One region of the Streptomyces sp. NPDC057136 genome, then DNA from elsewhere that is predicted to be linked to it. Evidence: riboswitches for the same ligand, from Rfam matches in the RefSeq annotation. Region 1 holds a riboswitch; each other region holds the start of a gene.
The links. Region 1 has a riboswitch for cyclic di-AMP ahead of ACFT7S_RS20400 (transglycosylase SLT domain-containing protein). Riboswitches for the same ligand answer to the same signal wherever they lie in the genome.

Region 1 (5,503 bases):
GATCTCGGCGTAGGCACTGAGCGCCCAGGCGTCGACGGCCGCACGGGTACGGTGCCGGACCCGGCCGCCCACGAGGTGCAGCGCGATCCCTGGATGGTCGGCGAGGCGGGCGGCCACGGGCAGTGCGTGGGTCACCACGGTGAGGGAGGACTCGAGCGGGAGGGCGGCGGCCAGCCGGGCCGTCGTGGTGCCCGCGTCGATGATCACGTTGCCGTCCATGGGCAGCTCGCCCAGAGCGGCGGCGGCGATGCGGTCCTTCTCGTCCGCGGCCACCGCGTCGCGCTCGGCGAGGTCGGGCTCGAAGCCGAGCCGCCCGGCCGGAATCGCACCGCCATGCACCCGCCGCAGGAGCCCGGCCCGGTCGAGGGCCTTGAGGTCACGCCGCACGGTCTCGGCGGTCACCTGGAATTCCTCTGCGAGGGAGAGGACGTCGACGCGTCCGCTCTCCTGGGCGAGGCGGAGGATTTCCTGCTGCCGCTCCGGTGCATACATGTGGTTTCGTTTCCGTTTCATGCCCGGGTCTGTGGTTTCGCGGCTCAGGTTACGTCTGGGGTGCCGGAATGTAAACAGATTCGGGCGACGATCGGGCATGAACGGACTTCGGTACGTCAGGCGCGAAGCGCACAGCACGCAGCGCACCGCGACGCGTAGCGCGTCCCGGTGCGTGTCCTCGGCTGCTCAGCGGGCGCGGGGCGCCCCTTCGCTCAGGGGCCGCACGAGCAAGGGGATCCCCGGTACCTGATGGCCGCCGCTGGCCAGCATGCGTACCTCCCCGCGGTCGCTGATCTCCGCGCGCACGATTCCGGTCTCGTCCTCGTACACCGGGTATCCACCCGCCCCCGACCGGTCGGTCATCCGGACGACGACCACGTCGTCCGCCGCGCCGTAGGTCTGGAATATCAGCTCGTAACGCTCCGGGTAATCCATCAGGGCCTCCCGACCGGACGCCGGCGAAAGCCGGAGTCCGTGGCTGTGCCCTCCATTGTTTCGCACCCACGACCGCGGCGCGCCCGGGCGGGATGACCGCCAACGGGCGGAGCCGCGCGGTCGATCGGGTGACCCGTCCCGTAGGACAACATGACCGGCCGGTGCGGGGGCTAGTCATGCGTGTATGAGCCTTGAATTCCGACGAAAAACCACTGTCTCCCCGCGCGCCCGCCGTCTCCGTATCGCAGCCGGTGCGCTGTGCGCCGTCGTCGCCTCCGCGCTGGTCGCGGGATGCGGGCAGGACGGTGGCGACCAGACAGGGGCGGCTACATCGGAGGCCGCCAAGGTCATCCCGAAGCAGACGACCTCCCCGTACGCGAGTCCTTCCGGCAGCCCGTCCGGCCGGGCGCAGCTGACCGAGGACCAGGCCGAACGCAAGAAGCTGATCGAAGCCACCAAGGTCACTTTCGACAAGGCGGCCACGACCGCGGTCGGGGCCGTACCGGGCAGCAAGCTGGCCGAGCTCGATCTGGAGGGCCTGGACGACGACACCGACCGGCGCACCGACGCGAGCGCGAGCACCTCGCCGAACGGAAGCGCGAGCCCCGGCGGCACGGCCAGCCCGAGCGGCAGTCCCACCGGCAGCGCCTCTCCGAGCGGCAGCCCCAGCCCGAGCGGCAGCGGCGCCGGTCCGCAGTGGGTCGCAGAGGTCGTCGAGAAGGACGGAACCGCGCACACCGTCCGTATCGACGGGGTCTCAGGCAAGGTGATCGAGACGTCCGAGGACGCCGATCAGGACGCGGCCGACAAGAGCAAGATGGCCGACTGGATCACCAAGGCGACGCAGACGCCCGAGCAGGCGGCCAAGGTCGCCACGGACAAGACGAAGGGGACGGTCACCTCGATCGGCCTGGACACCAACGACGACGACACCCTTGTCTGGGCCGTCGACGTCGTCGCCGCGGACTGGAACAAGACCGAGTTCGAGGTGGACGCGGCCAGCGGCAAGATCCTCCGCGAGGAGACCGACAGCGACTGACGCCCGGCGGGGCTGTCCCTGCGCGGCGGTGGCGGGCCGGACGTCGGCTCGCCACCGCCCCCGCCCAAATCCCGCTCTGTTCCCTATGACCCGTGGGTCAGGGGAGCAGCGCGTCCGCGTCCAGCGACCGTTCGTAGGAGAGCCCCGGGTGGCCGTCGAGCACGGTCTCGCCGGTGCGTACGAATCCCGTGCGGGCCAGTACGGCCTGGGAGCCGGCGTTGTCCAGCGTGGTCGAGGCCCGCAGGGCGGTCAGACCGTATTCCGTGGCGGCCAGGACGCATATCCGGCGGACGGCGGTCGTGGCCAGGCCCTGGCCGGCGGCCTTCTCGGCGATGCGGTATCCGAGGTCGGCGGAACCGTCCGCCACATCCACCAGATTCACCCGGCCCAGCACCTCGTCCCCATCGCCCACCAGCACATGGAAATAGCACAGCCCGTCGGCCTGTTCGGCCAGGAGGCTGCTGTGCCGTGCGTCGAATCGTGCGAAGTACTCGTCGCCGCGGTCCGGAACCGAGGCGCCGAAGTAGGCCCGGTTCTCCTGCTCGAAGGCGAGCAGGGCAGCGGCGTGGTCGTGGCGCAGGAGCTGGAGTTCGGGCATGGGCGCGAGTCTTCCACGGCCCGCGCATACGCGGAACTGCCGGGTGGTGAGGGCCCGTCGGACCCTCACCACCCGGCAGTTCTGAACCGCGGCCGATGCCAGGGGATCAGTAGGCGCCGAATACGTTGTCGATGGAGCCGTACTTGTCGGCGGCGTAGTTGCACGCGGCGGTGATGTTGGCGACCGGGTCGAAGATATCCGTCGACGTACCGGGCACGTGGTACGCCTGGAACGTCGGGTCGATGACCTGGAGAAGGCCCTTGGACGGAGTGCCCGCGGTGGCGTTCGAGTCCCAGTTGTTGACGATCTGCGGGTTGCCCGAGGACTCGCGCATGATGTTGCGGTGGATGCCCTCGTAGGTGCCGGGGATGCCGTTCTTGGCCATGACGGCCAGCGATTCCTTGATCCAGCCGTCGAGGTCGTTCGTGTACGTCGCGGCCTTCGCGGTCTTCGCGGCGGCGGGGGCGGCGGTCTTCGCGGCCGGCGTGCTCGACCGCTCGGAGCGGTCGGCGCGGTCGCTGCCCGCAGCGGCGCGGTCGGAGGACGAACCGGAAGCCCTGGCTGTGGCCTTGGCGCCCACGGTCAGCTTCAGACCCGGGCGAATCAGAGCCGGATTGTCACCGATGGCCTTCTTGTTGTCCTTGTACAGCCTCTGCCAGCCGCCATCCAGGGAATGCGCATCGGCGATCTTGTGCAGGGAATCACCCTTGACGACGGAATAGCTGGTGATCCCGGCCTTCTGCGCGGTGATTTCCTTGGCAGGGGCGGCCGCCGGGCCCAATGCCTTTTCGGCGGCGACCGATTGTGCCGGCGCGGCGGAAGCGGTGGTGGCGCCGATCACCGGAAGAGCGAGGATGGCTCCGCCTGCGGTCACGGCGACGAGACCGCGGGTCAGGGGGCTGGACTTGGTACGGCGGTGCTTACCCATCGTGGGCATGGTGAATTCCTCTCCGGCGCCTACGAGGTGAGCTGTCGGGTTCAGGCTGGAGATGCCTGGCCGCAGGTGCATGCGACTTAACCCCGAGCCGTTCCGCATAACGGATCGGCGACTTACCTGGGTCCCCCGCTCCTGCCGGGCGTGAGTGGTCTGGGTTTCCGGACGGCGGCAGGATTCGGCGTTCCATCCGGATTGAGGGTGACCGTAAGCGAGAAAAGCCGAAGGGGACAAGCCCCGAATTCCGGATCACAATTCATTTGCAAGATCGACGAACGGGATCGCCGGTGAATTCACCCGAACCGCGAAGTCAACTCTCTTCCCGCAGAAGGGATGCGGGGCACAGGTCAGGAACCTGTCAATCCCGGACGTGACGCTGGCCACTGAGTCCGAAAAGGGCGATTTGCGTGAAGAGAGTGAACGCAATTCGGGCGAAAAGAATGCTATGAGCTATAGGGGGTTATTGCTGAGAAAAGTCCGTATTGGGTTCATTTATTTACCTTGTGTATGGATTGGTCCTGCGGGGTCGGCTGGAACGCCGCCGTACATCGGCAGAGGGATCCGGTGGCCGTAGCGTGCGAGCTGGTCCCACGGCCGGTTGAGTCCGGCGGAACCGTACGTACGGACCCGCGTGACGGTGTCGAGATCGAGGACGTCCACCAGGACCTCCTCGCCCGCCCCGGCCTGCTGGCGCACGATTCCCTCGGGATCGACGATCGTGCTGGCGCCGACGCCGGCCGGGTCGGCCGCGTTGAGATTGACGACGTAGAGCTGATTGGTCCAGGCGTTGGCGCGCGCAGACCAGTTCCATCTCCCGGTCCCGCGTCGTGGTGAGGGTGGGCTGGAGGATGACTTCGGCGCCGAGCCGGGCCAGCTGCCTTGCGGTCTCCGGGAATGATCCGTCGTAACAGATGGCGAGACCGGCGCGGCCGATTCCTGGCAGGTCGAAGACGACGAACTCGCTTCCCGGGCTTGCCTGTTCGTAGGAGGCCGCCACGGCGGCAGACCACCAGCATTCGACAAGCAGCTCTACAAACACCGCAACGTCGTCGAGCGATGCTTCAACCGGCTGAAGCAGTACCGTGCGATCGCCACCCGGTACGACAAAACCCACGAATCCTACGAGGCCGCGATCACCATCGCCTCACTCCTACTCTGGATCCAACCCCTTTGAAGACACGACCCAGGGCCTGTCGTTGTCGACGGCTGCGGCTAGCCGGGTACTTCCGTGCGCTCCCACCATTCGTAGACGGGCAACTGACCCTCGGAAGTCTTCTCCTGACGGTCCGTCGCCTTGAAGTGTTCGTACCCGCCCCGGAACGGGATCTTGACGTCGGGCCCGGGTTCCGTGACGGAAACGATCCGCTCAGGGAGATCGTCGGGGCCGCCTTCGAGGACTGCTTTCGTTTCGTTGGCCATGGAAGGAAAGTCTGCCCGGAGAGCTGCCCGGCTCCTCCATGACGCGCCGACGGTGCGGCATCGTACGGGGAGGGCGCCGGGCAGTCCGGGCAGTCCGGTATCCGCTCAGGTCCGTGCGTGGGTGGTGATGTCGGCGGTGAACTCGGTGATGACGGCCGGGGTGACGGTCGGCCGGCACTGGCTGAGGGCGGCGAGATAGTCGTCGGTGTCCGCGCCGGCCTCGGCGACGTCGCGTTCGAAGGCGGCCTGGGCGGCGGTCCGGGCCGCGTGCTCGATGTCGGCCGGGGTGAACAACTCGCTCGCCACGACCAGCGCGTCCACGTCGACGTCGTCCCGCCGGGCCGAATGGCGCGACCAGATCGCCGCCCGGGCCGCCGCGTCCGGGGTGCCGATCGGGACCAGGTAGTCGAAACGTCCAGGACGGAGGAACGCCGGGTCCAGCGAGCGGATGGAGTTGGTGGCGCACACCAGCAGCCGCTCGTCCCGCTCACGGAAGCCCGGTATGAGTTTGAGGAGTTCGTTGGTGACGCCGTGCATGCCGGGCTCCGGACGCTCTCCTCGTACGGGAGCTATCTCCTCGACCTCG
Region 2 (5,503 bases), on a different contig from region 1:
CAGTGCGACGTAACGGGCCAGGCCCTCACGCTCGGAGAAGTCCAGCGAGGCCCGCAGCCGCTCGGGGCTGATGTTGGAAGCGGCGATCTCGCGCACCTTGCCGTCCTTCACCAGCTGGTCGAGGGCGGTGATGATCTCCTCGACGGGGACGGTCTCGTCGTCGAAGTGCGTGTAGTAGAGGTCGATGTGGTCGGTGCCGAGCCGGCGCAGCGATTCCTCGGCCGCGCCCTTGATGGTGGTGGCGGAGAGCCCCCTGTACGAGGGGTGGGCGCCGACCTTCGTGGCGACGACGATCTCGGAGCGGTTGCCGCGCGAGGCGAGCCACTTGCCGACGACGGTCTCCGATTCGCCGCCCTCGTTGCCCGGCACCCAGGCCGAGTACGAGTCGGCGGTGTCTATGAAGTTGCCGCCCGCCGCGGCATAGGCGTCCAGCACGGCGAAGGACTGTGTCTCGTCGGCCGTCCAGCCGAAAACGTTGCCACCAAGGGCGAGGGGGAAGACCTGAAGGCCGGAGGAGCCGAGCGTACGGAGAGAAGTCATGGGTGGTTCAACCCCGTCACCGAACCGCGCTATTCCGTTTCCCGGCGCGAAAGCGCCCCAAAAAACGGCAAACCGGCAGCCCTGACGTCGGGGGGTGTGCGTCAGGGCTGCCGGGGTTCAGGTGCGTCCGGGGAACGGGACGCGGTGTCTCAACTGCCGGGTCTCAGACCGGGAGGCCCTTGCTGCGCAACCAGCTCATCGGGTCGATGCCCGAGCCGCCCGGGGTGTGGACCTCCAGGTGGAGGTGGGCCCCGCTCGCATTGCCGGTCGCGCCGACGCGGCCGATGACGTCGCCGGTGTTGACCTTCTGGCCCGCGGTGACGTTCATCGAGGACTGGTGGCTGTACGTGACCTCGGTACCGTCGTCGAGCTCGATGACGGTGTGGTAGCCGTACGAAGTGTGCCAGCCGGCCGATGTGACGGTCCCGCCGTGCACGGCCTTGATCGGTGTGCCCGCCCCCGCCGCGAAGTCGAGGCCGGTGTGGTAGCCGGAGGACCACATGGGGCCGGACTGACCGAAGGTCGAGGTGATCGTGTACGAGGAGACCGGCAGGGTGAAGCTGGCGGCCAGCTTGGCGAGCCGCTCGGCCTCCGCCTTGCGCGCGGCTGCCTCTTCGGCCGCCTTCTTCTCGGCGGCGACCTTGGCCTCGGCCACGTCCTGCTGGGCCCTGGCCTCGGCGGCGGCCTTCTCGGCTGCCGCCTTCTCCTCGGCGGCCCTGGCCTCGGCGTCGGCGCTGGCCTGCTGCTGCTCGGCCTGCTGGAGGATGCGGGTGCGCAGCGCCTCTCCGGCGTCCGTCGTGCCCTGCTCGGCCTCCGCGGTGGTGATGCCGGCGGTGGTGAGCGGGGACGACGCGGCCACCGTGGCGGTGTCCTTCGCGTCGGAGTCGTCGGACATCAAAGAGCCGACGCCGGGAAGGGACTTGGCGTCGGGCAGATTGTCCGCGATGGAATCGGGAAGAGAGATGGAGACCGGCGGCTTGCCCTGAGCGGTGGCCATGCCACCCGCACCGACTGCCGCGATGACGCCGACCCCGAGGACGGTGGAGCTACGAGCGAGACCGCGCTGCTTGGCTACGCGATGCCTGCCGCGAACGGGCCGGATGGACTCCTCGGTGGGATTCCATTCCTCCCAGGTCCTGTCCTGGGCACCGAGAGTATCGGTGCCGAAGGGTGACGGGGCCTCGGGGGCAGGCTTGTTGGACGCCACGTGGGCGCACTCCTTTCCTTCCTTCTCGCCTACCGGGTTAGCTGACGGGTTCGGAGCAGGAAGGTCTCCTACGGGCCGCTCTGCCTCTCGCGAGACACAGGTGGCCCGATTCACCCCATGTAGGTGGTTCCCCGGTTTCCTTGCGGAATTCGGCGCTCGCGCACGGTGCCGCCTCTTACGACGACTGGGACGACCGCGCTGCGTTATCGAACGTTAATAGACGGACGGGTCCGATTCCAAGCTGTTCCGAGTGATCATTCGCGACTTCGGCCTGGACTTACCGGGATACAACCGGGTGCAATCGGGCGAGTTGAACACCCCTCGTCCGCCATCCGATTTCTGACGTTGCGTCAAATGTTATGCGGAGGGGCACCCTTCGGTTACGGACGGTGGCCCCGCTCCGCAGCACCGGTCGCGCGGCGCCCGCCGACGGCCCGTCACCGACTGGCTCATTCCGCTCCCCCGGGGGTTCCCCGGCCCACGATCTTCACGGTCCGCCGCCGCTCGGGCTGCCCCTCCGCCGGCCGGCCGACCGCGAGCAGCGCCATGTCGTCCGTGGACAGACCGCCCGTATGCAGGCGTACGTCGTCGGTGAGCGCGGACAGCAGCTCCTCGGGCCCGGGGAAGATCCGCCCCCGCAACCGGGCAGCCGGATCGTAGAAGGCCCCGGCCGCGTCGCGTGCCTCGGAGAGGCCGTCGGTGAACATCAGCAGCGTCGTCCCCGCGGGCAGCGGCCACTCCTCCGACCGGTCCGGCCACACACCCAGATCCATCCCGAGCGGCAGCGCGGGCGAGGACGACACGAGCACGTCCAGCCTTCCGTCGGCGTGCAGCAGGATCGGTTCGGGGTGCCCCCGGTTGACGAGCCGCACCAGACCGACCCCGGGCGGGATCTCGGCGAGTGCGGCGGTGATGAACCCTTCCATGGCATCGAGCCCGCCGCGCCGCGTCCGCTCCCGCGCCAGCGCCCGCTCCAGGCGCTGCGCCACGCCCTCCAGAGAGCGCTCCTGCTCGGCGGCCTCCCGGAACGCCCCGATGACCACCGCCACCGCCCCGACCGCGTCAAGACCCTTGCCCCGTACGTCCCCGACCACCAGCCGTACCCCGTACGGAGTGTCCACGACGGCGAACAGGTCACCGCCGACGAACTCGTCCGCCTGAGCCGCCTCGTACCGTGCCGCGACCTGGAGCCCGCCGATCCGGTCGGCCGGCGTCGGCAGCACCGCCCGCATGGCGGTCTCCGCGATGACCCGGGCCGATGCCAGCTGCTCGTTGCCCCGCCGGACGACACCGTTGATGAAGAGGGCGAGCAGCCCGGCGGTGACCACGGTGACCAGCTCGATGACCGGCTCGACCTGACTGAGCGTGCGGCTGTACAGGTCCAGTACCGCCATGACGAGGGCGGCGGCGATTCCCGTCCGGAGCGTGCCGGCCCGCGAGAAGAACGGTGCGGCGATCAGGGGAGCGGCCACGAAGAGGGGCACGGGGGTGAAGGTGGGCGGGGTCGCGAGGTCGAAGAGCATCCCGCCCGCGATCATCAGCGCGGGCAGCATGCGGACGAACCGACGAGCACGGACTCCCCCGGGAGCCCCGCGCCGCCCTGTGTCCCGCTTCCCCACCTGAGTTCTCCTGCCCGGGTCCGCCTACGGTTGCGGACGGTACCGCGCCCCACCCAGGCTGACCGGAGCCGCGCCGCGCGGCGACTCCTCGTCGGCCAAAGGGGGGAGCGCGGAGGTACTACGCACGCCCCGGTCACACGCTGTCGGCCTGCCGGACCCAGGAAACGACTCGGGCCCGGCACGCTGTGTGCGTGCCGGGCCCGGATCTTTCAGTAGCGGGGACAGGATTTGAACCTGCGACCTCTGGGTTATGAGCCCAGCGAGCTACCGAGCTGCTCCACCCCGCGTCGTAAACACAACTCTACGGCATCCCGGGCGGACTCATGACCACTCTCGCGGCGGACGACGGTCAGCCGGTCTCCGGTGCGCAGAGGACGGAGATCCGCTGGACGTGGTTGCTGCCGAAACCGCCACGGTTCCATCGCTGGACGACGGGCTGGGTGCTGCCGGTGGCGTCGGTGGCGCGGACGCCGAGCACGTGGCTGCCGGGGGTGGCCGTCCAGTGCGCCTGCCAGCCCCGCCATGCCCAGGCGTGCGCGCCGTGCTCCTCCGGAGTGCTCGTACCGAGGACGGCATCGCTCCACGTCCGGCAGCCGTCCGTGCTCACCTCGACTCGTACGACGGGGGCGCGCCCGGACCACGCGCGGCCTTCCAGCAGCACCGCTCCTGGGCGTACGACACGGGTCCGCGACATGAAGTCCGGAAAGCCCGGCGGGATCATCAGCGCCCGGGGAGCGATGCGGGTGACGGGTTCGCCCGGCTCACCGGCCTCCTGCCGGTAGCGGTAGGCAACCGCCTGCTGGAATCCGGTGAACGGGGTCGCGGTGAGCGTGATCCCGCGCAGCCACTTCACGGATGCCATGCCGTACCAGCCGGGCACCACCAGCCGCAGCGGAAAGCCGTGCTGCGGCGGCAGTGGCGCTCCGTTCATGCCGTACGCCACCAGCACCTCCGGGTCGCGCCCCGCGGCCACGTCCAGAGGCAGGCTCCGCCGGTAGTCCTGCTCGACGCCGCGCTCGACCCCGTGGTCCGCGCCGCCGAAGACGGCCTCGACGGCGTCCGCCTCCACGCCTGCCTCGGCGAGCAGCAGCCGCAGGGGTACGCCGGTCCACTCGGCCGTGCCGACCGCCTCGACCAGCCACGGCTGGCTCACGGGCCTCGGCGCGAGCCCGGCGCGGCCGTTGCCCGCGCACTCCATCGTCACCCGCTGCGTGACGGCGGGGAACGACCGCAGGGCCGCCGGGTCCAGCGTCAGCGGCTTCCGTACCCGGCCGTCGACGGTGAGCTGCCAGTCCTCGGCCCGGGCGGCGGGGATGTCGTAATGGACGAGTACGTAGTGGAGACCGGGCGGCGTGACCTCGTACCGCAAGGCCTCCAGCGGGAGGCCGTGGTTACGGGCCGCGAGCGCGAGCTCCTCCGGGCTGATGCCCTCGGTCGGCCCGGCGAGGCGCCCGGGCGTACTGATGCCGTCGAGGCGCCCGTACCCGTCCACGACTTCCCCGTCCATGGCTTCCCCGTCCATGACTTCATGGTCCCCCCGTGCCCGGAATCCGGCCTTCCGGCGCGCGCCGGCTACCGCCCCGCACACACAACGGCGGCCGGATTGCGCGGCTTCCCGACCGGCGGGAGGCTTGAAGTACCTGCCCTGCGGTGCCGGTCCGCCTGTGACTCGCGGGGATGCCGAGCGTCGGCGTGAAGCGGCCGCCGACCGAAGCAGAAGAGATGACCGGTGCGTCGCGGCCCACGCGTCGGCGAGGAGACGGTATGGACGACACCACATTCGAAGCGATGAAGACCGCGCTGCGCGGCCCGGTCATAGTGCCGCACGACCCGGAGTACGGACAGGCCCGCAGCCTCTACAACGCCATGATCGACAGACGGCCGGCGGCGCTCGTGCGCTGCAGGGACACGGCCGATGTCATGGCCGCGGTCGACTTCATCCGCGACAACGGACTGGAACTCGCCGTCCGGGGCGGCGGGCACAGCGGTCCGGGCCTGTGCCTCGTCGAGGGTGGCGTCACGATCGACCTGTCGCCGATGCGCGGCGTACGGGTCGACCCGGCCGCGAGAACGGCCCGGGTCGCCGGAGGCGCACAGCTCGGCGACCTCGATCACGCCGCACACGGCTTCGGCCTGG
Region 3 (5,503 bases), on a different contig from region 1:
GTACCGCTGAAGATGTGGCCGTGCGCGCTGGAAGCGGTATGGGGCGACGAGGGCGGGCGGACCCGGGTCATCACCAGGGCCCGTCAGTATCGGCCGCACGAGGCGATGAAGTGGTTCCGCAAAGCCGCCGACAGGGGGTACGAGGACGTCGCCATCACCATCGGCAACCTCTTCCGCGACTGGCGGGAACCGGAAGAGGCGGAGACCTGGTACCGCAGGGCCATGGCCCACGGGGACGCCGGGGCTACGAACAATCTGGCGCTGATCCTCGAGGACCTGGGCGAGCCGACCGAGGAGATCGAGCGGCTCTTCCGGATGGCGGCGGAGGCGGGGGAGATCAGTGCACCGGTCAATCTGGGCTACTCCGCGAAGGCGCGGGGTGACTGGGACGAGGCCCGGCGCTGGTTCGAGGAAGGCCACGCACGGGGCGCTTACTCCGGCGCCTTCGCCCTTGGCCAACTGGAATGGGAACGGGGCAACGCGGCGGCGGCGGAGGAGTGGTTCGGCAAGGCTCTGGAGATGGGGAACCACGCCGCCGAGCAGGCGATCGCGATGCTGAAGTCGGAGGGCGGGGAGGCGGCGGCTAACGTCGAGGCGTGAACGACAGCCCCGCCGAAGTCCCGGCCGCCCCCCGCTCCGAGGCGCCGACGGACAGTCCCGCCGCCCGTGACAGCCCTGCCGAGGCCCCGACCGACGTCCCCGCCGGCTGCCCCGTCGGCCATTCGGCCGGAACTCCCGCGACCCCTGCCGCCCCCGAGCTCTTCACCTGGGAGTTCGCGACCGACCCGTACCCCGCCTACGCCTGGCTGCGCGAGCACAGCCCCGTGCACCGGACGACGCTGCCCAGCGGGGTCGAGGCCTGGCTCGTGACCCGGTACGCGGATGCCAGGCAGGCACTCGCCGACACCCGGCTGTCCAAGAACCCGGCCCACCACGCCGGGTCCGCGCACGCCAAGGGGAGGACTGGTATCCCGGGGGAGCGCAAGGCGGAGCTGATGACGCATCTGCTGAACATCGATCCGCCGGACCACACCCGGCTGCGCCGACTCGTCGCCAAGGCGTTCACCCCGCGCCGGGTCGCCGAGTTCGCACCACGCGTGCAGGAGCTGACGGACCGGCTCATCGACAACTTCGTGGCGGAGGGCAAGGCCGACCTCATCCACGACTTCGCGTTCCCGCTGCCCATCTACGCGATCTGCGACCTGCTCGGCGTCCCGCCGGAGGACCAGGACGACTTCCGCGACTGGGCGGGCATGATGATCCGGCACGGCGGCGGCCCGCGCGGCGGAGTGGCCAGGTCCGTGAAGAAGATGCGCGGCTACCTTGCCGAACTGATCCACCGCAAACGGGAGAATCCGGGTGACGACCTGATTTCGGGTCTGATCCGGACGAGCGACCACGGCGAACACCTCACCGAGAACGAGGCCGCCGCGATGGCGTTCATCCTTCTCTTCGCCGGCTTCGAGACAACGGTCAACCTCATCGGCAACGGCACGTACGCCCTGCTGCGCAACCCCGGCGAGCGCGAACGGCTTCAGCGTTCGCTCGCCGCGGGGGAGACGGACCTCCTCGCCACCGGCCTGGAGGAACTGCTGCGGTACGACGGTCCGGTGGAGCTCGCCACCTGGCGGTACGCGACGGAGCCCGTCACGCTCGGCGGGCAGGAAATCGCCGCCGGGGACCCCGTACTGGTCGTCCTCGCGGCCGCCGACCGGGACCCGGAGCGATTCCGCGATCCGGACACCCTGGACCTTGCGCGGAGTGACAATCAGCACGTGGGATACGGGCACGGCATCCACTACTGCCTGGGAGCACCGCTCGCCCGTCTGGAGGGACAGACCGCGCTGGCAACGCTGCTGAAGCGCCTTCCTGACCTGCGTCTTGCGGTGGAACCTGCCGATTTGCGGTGGCGTGGCGGGCTCATTATGCGCGGACTGCGCACTCTTCCGGTGGAGTTCGCCCCAGGACTGCCGACCGCGCAAGGTGACACTCCGTCAACTCTGTGACTTTCACGTGATCTCCGCTGCATCGACTTGTGACACACGTTCGAGTCCCGCTAGGTTCACCGTTCACCACAGCAGTCACTTGTCAGTCACACGGAAGGCAATCCCATGGGCTCCGCGAACGGCAGACACCGCCGCCCTCGCCAGGCACCCGCCATCGTCGTCGCCGCAGGCGTGACGGGATCGGCCATCGCCATCCCGCTGCTCGGTGCGACCGGTGCGCACGCCGCAGACGCGTCGACCTGGGACCGGGTCGCCGAGTGCGAGAGCGGCGGCATGTGGAGCGCGGACCTGGGCAACGGCTACTACGGCGGCCTGCAGTTCTCCCAGGACACCTGGTCGGCGTACGGCGGCTCGGCGTACGCGCCCCGCGCCGACCTCGCCAGCCGCTCGCAGCAGATATCCGTCGCGGAGAAGGTCCTGGAGGACCAGGGCCCGCAGGCATGGCCGAGCTGCGCGGTGATTTCCGGGCTCGCGCTGGACGGGGCCCTGCCGGGCGTCGACCCGGGCGGCGTACCCTCCGCCGACCCTTCGGACTCGCTGCTCCCGACCGACGACTCGTCCGGCACTCCGTCGGACGACGCGACGGACGGAGCGAAGGACGAAGCGAACAAGAAGGACGAGAGCGATAAGTCCGGCGAGTCGGATACCGCGGGCGAGTCCGACAAGAACGGCGCGACCGGCGACACGGCCGGGTCCGAGGGCTCCGGTGCGACGGCCCCGCCCACCGCCACGCCGTCCCCCGAGGCGTCCGAAGACCCGGCGGGCACGGACCAGGGTGGCGGCAAGCACCGCGGCACGCCGGCCCCCGAGGCGAGCCGGGACGCGGACCAGGGCGACGGGCGCGACTCCGGCCGGCACGCTTCGCGCGGTGACGACCAGGCGCGCGACACGGGTACGGCGAGCCCGGACGGTGACTACACCGTCCGGCCCGGCGACAACCTCTGGGCGATTGCTGACGCACAGAAGGTTCCCGGCGGCTGGACCGAGCTGTACGAGGCCAACAAGGGCGCGCTCGGCTCCGACCCGGACCTCATCCTTCCCGGCCAGACCCTCGATCTGGGGCTGCTGGACGGCGCGGAGGGCTCCAAGCGCAACTGATCCAATTCGGGAAAACACCCCAAAATCAGGGGTAGTTCAGGGGCCTATGTCCACTTATACGTAAGTGAGACATGGGTCTCTTTGCTGCAACTGGCGTGTCGCGTCCGGGTGGTACGTCTGCGCCCCCTCCGACCTGCGGAAACGTTCATTCGTCCAGGGTGACTAGGGCATGAATGGTCGATATGTCCCTCTTTGAATGTCGGGGTTGGCTATGTTTACGGTCAGAACCGCTCGCACCGCGGGCCCCGTCGACCGTCACGCCGAATCCTGCCGTCGGTCGAAGGGAACAGACGCGTAAAGCGCCGTAGGCAGGAGCGGGGGACCCAGGTAAGTGCCGGGCCCGATCGTCGCAAGACGACTCAGGACCGGCTTGGGGTGAAGTCGCGTGCTAGGACGTGCGACCGGGCAACTCACTTGGCCCGAACCCGACAGCTCACCTCGTAGGCGTCGGTGAGGAGAAGCTCCATGCTGTTTTCCAGCAAGGCCAAGCACCGCCGCCCGTCCAAGGCCGTCCGTGTCGCCACGCTCGCCGGTGTCGCCGGTGCCGCAGTCGTCGTCCCGCTGATGGGTGCGACCGGCGCCTCCGCCGCCTCGGTCGCCACGTGGGACGCCGTCGCCCAGTGTGAGTCCGGTGGCAACTGGTCCATCAACACCGGCAACGGCTACTACGGCGGCCTGCAGTTCTCGGAGTCCAGCTGGGCCGCCGCCGGCGGTACGCAGTACGCCTCCCGCGCCGACCTGGCCACCAAGTCGCAGCAGATCGCCGCCGCCGAGAAGCTTCTCGACATGCAGGGCCCGGGTGCCTGGGCCTGCGCCGGTGCCGGCAACCTGACCAATGACGGTGTGGACCCGGGTGTCGACACCGGCTCCACGCAGGACAGCGCCGACGAGCAGCAGGCCCAGCCGGAGCGTCAGGCCGAGCAGCCCACCACGCGCAGCGAGCAGCGCACCGCCCCGAAGACCGAGGCGCCCAAGACCGTCACCACCCCGACCGGCGAGAAGGTCAAGAAGGGTGACGGCGAGTACAAGGTCAAGGCCGGCGACACCCTCAGCAAGATCGCCGAGAAGCGCGACGTCAAGGGCGGCTGGGAGAAGCTGTTCAAGCTGAACGACGACATCGTCAAGGACGCCGACCTGATCTTCCCGGGCCAGCAGCTCCACCTGACGAAGTAGTACCTGGGACTCTCCTCCCCCGGGAGGGTGTCCGGCGGCATCCCTCCCCCTTTGCTCCCGACCCGGTGCGCTCTCCCCCGTGCGTGCCGGGTCGGGGTTTTTCCGCGCCAGTGATTTCGCGCGGTTTTTCCGCTCCGGTGACGTTGATCGTTCAAGTGTTGTAGTTACTGGTCAGTAAATTTCTGGACCTTTGCCCGTGAATGCATACCGTTGGGTCCTTTTTCGTCCCAGGGGACGGGCGCCCGGCTGGCCGATGGGGTCCGGCCGGATAGGCTCGTGTCGCAAGGCCACAGTGACCCTGCACAACCAGTGTCATATCCCAGAAGGAGATGCCTCGTGCCGTCCATCGACGTCGTCGTAGCCAGGGAAATCCTCGACTCCCGGGGCAACCCCACGGTCGAGGTCGAGGTTGGCCTCGACGACGGCAGCACGGGACGTGCTGCTGTTCCGTCCGGCGCCTCCACCGGTGCGTTCGAGGCCATTGAGCTTCGCGACGGAGACCCCAACCGTTACATGGGCAAGGGCGTCGAGAAGGCCGTCCTCGCCGTCATCGAGCAGATCGGCCCGGAGCTCGTCGGGTACGACGCCACCGAGCAGCGCCTCATCGACCAGGCGATGTTCGACCTGGACGCCACCGAGAACAAGGGCTCGCTCGGCGCCAACGCCATCCTCGGCGTCTCGCTGGCCGTGGCGCACGCCGCCTCCGAGGCGTCCGACCTGCCGCTCTTCCGCTACCTCGGCGGCCCGAACGCGCACCTGCTGCCCGTTCCGATGATGAACATCCTGAACGGCGGCTCGCACGCCGACTCCAACGTGGACATCCAGGAGTTCATGATCGCGCCGATCGGTGCGGAGTCCTTCTCCGAGGCCCTGCGCTGGGGCGCGGAGATCTACCACACGCTGAAGAAGGTCCTGAAGACCAAGGGCCTGTCGACCGGTCTCGGTGACGAGGGCGGCTTCGCCCCGAACCTGGAGTCCAACCGCGCCGCGCTGGACCTCATCGTCGAGGCCATCAAGGAGGCCGGTTACGTTCCCGGCCGCGACGTCGGCCTCGCGCTCGACGTCGCCGCGTCCGAGTTCTACAAGGACGGCAAGTACGAGTTCGAGGGCAAGTCCCGCTCGGCCGCCGAGATGACCGAGTACTACGAGGAGCTCGTCTCCGCGTACCCGCTGGTCTCCATCGAGGACCCGCTGTACGAGGACGACTGGGCCGGCTGGAAGGTCAT

Region 2: another riboswitch for cyclic di-AMP. It lies ahead of ACFT7S_RS13720 (M23 family metallopeptidase); the one in region 1 lies ahead of ACFT7S_RS20400 (transglycosylase SLT domain-containing protein).
Region 3: another riboswitch for cyclic di-AMP. It lies ahead of ACFT7S_RS25105 (transglycosylase family protein); the one in region 1 lies ahead of ACFT7S_RS20400 (transglycosylase SLT domain-containing protein).

Annotation. Positions count from the first base shown of each region.
Region 1 covers NZ_JBHUUV010000016.1:74,737-80,239, reverse strand. The annotation lists gene ACFT7S_RS20420 (DeoR/GlpR family DNA-binding transcription regulator) at 1-492, opposite strand, end outside; gene ACFT7S_RS20415 (DUF6296 family protein) at 679-927, opposite strand; gene ACFT7S_RS20410 (PepSY domain-containing protein) at 1,112-1,966, shown strand; gene ACFT7S_RS20405 (GNAT family N-acetyltransferase) at 2,064-2,564, opposite strand; gene ACFT7S_RS20400 (transglycosylase SLT domain-containing protein) at 2,671-3,501, opposite strand; cyclic di-AMP (ydaO/yuaA leader) riboswitch at 3,506-3,692, opposite strand; partial or broken gene ACFT7S_RS20395 (carbon-nitrogen hydrolase family protein) at 3,991-4,495, opposite strand; partial or broken gene ACFT7S_RS20390 (transposase) at 4,487-4,672, shown strand; gene ACFT7S_RS20385 (DUF5988 family protein) at 4,711-4,917, opposite strand; gene ACFT7S_RS20380 (ATP-binding protein) at 5,023-5,503, opposite strand, start outside.
Region 2 covers NZ_JBHUUV010000009.1:18,215-23,717, forward strand. The annotation lists gene ACFT7S_RS13715 (aldo/keto reductase) at 1-540, opposite strand, end outside; gene ACFT7S_RS13720 (M23 family metallopeptidase) at 704-1,747, opposite strand; cyclic di-AMP (ydaO/yuaA leader) riboswitch at 1,759-1,912, opposite strand; gene ACFT7S_RS13725 (PP2C family protein-serine/threonine phosphatase) at 2,197-3,366, opposite strand; tRNA gene ACFT7S_RS13730 (tRNA-Met) at 3,580-3,653, opposite strand; gene ACFT7S_RS13735 (sulfite oxidase) at 3,716-4,888, opposite strand; gene ACFT7S_RS13740 (FAD-binding oxidoreductase) at 5,131-5,503, shown strand, end outside.
Region 3 covers NZ_JBHUUV010000023.1:40,800-46,302, forward strand. The annotation lists gene ACFT7S_RS25090 (tetratricopeptide repeat protein) at 1-600, shown strand, start outside; gene ACFT7S_RS25095 (cytochrome P450) at 597-2,006, shown strand; gene ACFT7S_RS25100 (transglycosylase family protein) at 2,112-3,104, shown strand; cyclic di-AMP (ydaO/yuaA leader) riboswitch at 3,395-3,566, shown strand; gene ACFT7S_RS25105 (transglycosylase family protein) at 3,570-4,277, shown strand; gene eno (phosphopyruvate hydratase) at 4,614-5,503, shown strand, end outside.